DNA from 2 places in the Exiguobacterium artemiae 7-3 genome. Region 2 is predicted to be linked to the other one. Evidence: a T-box and tRNA genes for the amino acid it is inferred to sense, from the RefSeq annotation. Region 2 holds a T-box; the other holds one or more tRNA genes.
What was found. A T-box is a leader RNA that pairs with one kind of tRNA and senses whether it is charged. The one in region 2 lies ahead of argS (arginine--tRNA ligase), so its partner is inferred to be a tRNA-Arg.
Positions count from the first base shown of each region.

Region 1: it encodes a tRNA-Arg, which carries the amino acid that the T-box ahead of argS (arginine--tRNA ligase) is inferred to sense. The anticodon was not compared.

Region 1 covers NZ_KK211190.1:665,601-667,806, reverse strand. The annotation lists gene P402_RS0104320 (glutaredoxin family protein) at 1-86, opposite strand, end outside; gene P402_RS0104315 (RNA polymerase factor sigma-54) at 83-1,234, opposite strand; tRNA gene P402_RS0104310 (tRNA-Arg) at 1,402-1,477, shown strand; gene tnpB (IS200/IS605 family element RNA-guided endonuclease TnpB) at 1,628-2,206, shown strand, end outside.
Region 2 covers NZ_KK211190.1:198,128-200,333, reverse strand. The annotation lists gene argS (arginine--tRNA ligase) at 1-1,064, opposite strand, end outside; T-box leader at 1,121-1,342, opposite strand; gene P402_RS0101995 (GGDEF domain-containing protein) at 1,468-2,206, shown strand, end outside.

The sequences.
Region 1 (2,206 bases), 470 kb from region 2:
TCAAGTAAGAAGGCGGCTTCCTCACATAGCGTACATCCGGGACGTGAATACAGTGTTAAGGTCGTGTGTTCTTTTGATGGCATCATTCATTCGCCTCTCGTCGTTTCGTCATGTCGGACCGGGTCAAGTTCAGACTCGCTCGATACTTCGCGACTGTCCGTCTTGCGACTTGGATGCCTTCCAGGTCGAGACGGTTGACGATCTGTTGATCCGACAGCGGCGCGGTCGCTTCCTGAATCAATTGTGCCATTCGGGCCTTGATTAAAAAGCTCGATGTGCCACTTTGCGTCTTCGATACGAAAAAATTCTCAAGCTCAAGGGTCCCCTGAATCGTCCGGATCGTTTTGTTGACGATCGCCCGACCAATCGTCGAAGGATGGTATCCCGTTTGTTCGGCGACCTCTTTTTTCGTCAACGGTTCTAAATGGAGTTCCCCTTTGAACCAACGGATTTGCCGTGCTACTATGACGTCTAGAATCGCATGCAGTGTCTTGCGTCGTCGTTCATAAGCGCTCAAAAAAGGTGTTGCTTCCTCAAGATCCGTCCAGGACGTATCGAGCGTTAAGCCGTACCAATTAATTTGCGCCTGACCGTCCACCCACGCGACATCGGCTTCCGGTATCGTTCTGGTGGTCGATGTCGGTAAGACCGGTGTTTTCGGCAACCGTTCAATCCGTCGCTTCATGTGTCTCCGCTCTGTCCCGTCATCGATTTTTTCCAGCACATCTTTCAGAGACCGTCCTTCTGACAGCTCTGCAACCAAATCAATTAAACGATCTTCTTCAAGCTCCATGGCATGCAACAGGCGACACTCTGCTTCCGAGCGTGCCGCAATTCCGGTAGGTTCACATTGCTGGAGCAGTTGTCGTGCTTGCCTGATCATCGGCTCCTCACTATCAAGCAAGACCGCTAATCGTACGTCTGTCGTTCTGAGTAATCCATCCGCGTCTAAGTACATGATGAGTTGTTCCGCCATATATCTTATTTCCTGTCTGACCGATTCTAAACGTATTTGCCGAAGAAGTTCCGCTTCAAACGAGTCGATCCGGTCGGCGACTTGCTCTAAATCCGGTGGAATCATTTTTCTTCCATTATGTTTGGTCCGTCCGGCACGACGGATGATTCGGTACAGCCGTTCCTCGAGTTCCGCCTGCGTTTCTTCCAAAACCGTCAATTGATACAACTGGGCTGCCGACATCACGAGACGTTGCGCTTGTTCCTGTCTCTGTTCCATCCGTTCCTCTCCCCTTTCCCGATTAAATTCGATTCTGCTTCTATTATATAGGAAGGATGCCGCTTCAATCGTCTCTTACGTTTTGACAAAAAATCAATAAACTCGCAAATCTAGTATTGCTTTTCTAAAAAAATGTCGGTATACTATTAATTGTTCAGTACAAACATGCACCCGTAGCTCAGGGGATAGAGCACTGGTTTCCGGTACCAGGTGTCGGGAGTTCAAATCTCTCCGGGTGTACCATACTTGAATCTTCAGGCAATGCCGTTATCGGTGTTGCCTTTTTTCTATATAAATTAGACGAGATTACTCCCACTTCTAAACGAATTGAAAGTGGGAGGTGAATCGCCCCCCTCCCTTTCGGGTATAATACCTTTCAAGGAGGTGAAAATCATGTTGAAGCATAAGGCTTATAAATTCAGAATATACCCGACAAAAGAGCAGGAAATCCTCATCGCGAAGACCATTGGTTGTTCGCGCTTTGTCTTCAACCACTTTTTAGCGAAGTGGGATGAGACGTATAAAACGACAGGTCAAGGACTGTCTTATGGTTCTTGCTCGAAAGAAATTCCTATGTTGAAGCAAGAGTTCGACTGGCTGAAAGAAGTCGATAGCCATTCGCTTCAATCGAGCGTCAAACACCTGACCGATGCGTATGACCGCTTCTTCAAGAAGCAGAACGAACGGCCTCGATTCAAATCGAAGCGCAATCCCGTCCAATCCTACAAGACCAATATCGAGAAGAAGAACCAACTTCCCGAAGTCTCAATCGTCGGTAACAAGTTAAAACTCCCGAAGTTGAAGTGGGTGCGTTTCGCCAACTCGAGGCAGGTCGCAGGACGCATCTTGAACGCGACCATCCGGCGTAACGCTTCAGGAAAATACTTCGTCTCCCTGCTCGTCGAGCAGGAAATCCACGAACTGCCGAAAACCGGTTCATCCGTCGGCGTCGATGTCGGGTTGAAGAACTTC
Region 2 (2,206 bases):
CCGTCGACATTTTCAAAACCAAGTTTCTTCAGAACAGCAAACAGCTGTTTAAAGTGAAGGGCTTGTTCGCCACCGACAACATAAAAGGCTTGCTCAAAACCGTATGTCTCAAGACGATAGACGGCAGCAGCCAAATCGCGTGTCGCGTATAATGTCGCACCGTCTTTTTTCTTGATCAAAGCAGGAGGCATTCCTTCAGCTTCGAGGTCGACGACCATGGCGCCTTCCGACTCGACGAGCAACTCTTTTTCTTCTAATAAATCGATGACGTGCTGCATCTTATCATTATAGAAGGCTTCACCGTTCAAGCTGTCGAAACTGACACCCAGCATTTCATACACACGGTTGAATTCGACAAGCGAAACTTCACGGAACCATGTCCAAAGTGTCGTCGCTTGTTCGTCACCCTGTTCGAGTTTTTTGAACCAAGCCCGCCCTTCATCTTCAAGAGCCGGATTTTCTTCCGCTTCTTCATGGAAACGGACATACAGTTTCAACAATTCTTTGATTGGCTCAGCGCGGACGTCTTCTTCCTTGCCCCACATGTTGTAAGCAACCATCAACTTGCCGAACTGTGTACCCCAGTCTCCCAGGTGGTTGATGCCGACGACTTCGTATCCTTTTTTCCGTGAAATCTGGTTCAATGCGTTTCCGATGACTGTCGAACGTAAATGTCCCATCGAGAATGGTTTTGCGATGTTCGGAGACGAGAAATCCGTGACAATCGTTTTGCCGTTCGCTTCGCTTGATCCGTAAGCTTGTTGTTCTTCTAACACACGTTTGATGATTTCGCGCGAAACCACTTCCCGGTTCAAGAAGACGTTCACGTATGGTCCGGCTGCTTGCACGTTCGAGAATAGTGGATTATCGATTTTTTCAGCCAGCTCTGTCGCAATCATCATCGGTGCTTTGCGGAATGCTTTCGCGAGTTGGAAACATGGGAACGCCAGGTCTCCGTGATCCTCGTGTTTTGGTTGTTCGATCAACTGTTCAATTTCTTCTTGTGACAATGCGTCACCGATCACATCATGTAATACTTGGGCATACTGTTGCTTGTAACTCATCTTGTTTCCTCCAAACAGTTATTTTTTCCAATAAAAAACGCCCTTTGCGCAACACGCAAAGAGACGGAATGACCGCGGTACCACTCTTCTTGATGTCGACGGTACGACACCCACTTTAGCGGGGATAACGGGGGTCCCCCGGCTAGGCCTGATCACATGGATTCGGATAGCATCTCGGAAGTGCGTTTCACGATGGTCTAATCTGTTCAGGCTTCCACCGTTCCCTGATTCGCTGGCCGATTAAATCATATCGCTACTTTCTTCGTCATCGATTGTTTGATATCTTTCACATTATACGCAATTCACTGCATTCTCTCAACCTTATTTTTTTGTAAATCTCTCATCATAATTTCCACAAAACGGGTATAAGTAGGGAAGGACTGTTAAAGGAGGGAGACGCATCATGGTCTACTATCAAAAAGTCGCACGAAACAGTTGGCTCGTCTTGTGTCTCGTTGTTAGTCTGCTTACCTTCACTTTACTTACCCATCCGACACTCATCGACTTTCCACTCTCATTCGGCAATGCAGCCTACCTTCTTGCACTTATCATCTTGTTCCAGTTCGACAACGTCCGTCGGGGGGGCATTTATTATACGTTTCAGGAAGGGATCATCTTGTTTATCTTTCTCAACTACGGTTTATTGCCGTCGATCTTGCTCAGTCAGATTGGTATCGTCATCTTTCAAATTTTTTCTCATAAAAAAGAAATCCGTCTCAAACGGTTTTTATACTTGTATCCGATCAATGTCCTGTTTGATTTGATTTATCTCGCTTATCCCTCACTCGTTTACTTGGCACTCGGTGGGCCCGTCGGTACTGGATTCACGTACTCGGAAGCGATCATTCCCTTTTTAGGATACTTAACGGCGGTCATGCTCGTCTCTTACTTGCAGTGCCGTTTCGTCAATCGTGTCTTGTATCTGAAATACGATTGGATCCGTCTTGTCCGTTTGCAGACACTGGTTTACGGGACGAGTATGCTGTGTGCGTTTCTCGGCATCTGGTTTTATGATGAAAACCCGCTCATCGCCGCTTCCGTCTCAGCACTCATCTTACTTTTGTTCAAACGGTTGCTCCAACAGCGAGGCGTGACGATGGAAGCGAATGAAAAAGCCAAACGGTTTGATGACGCGAAAGAAC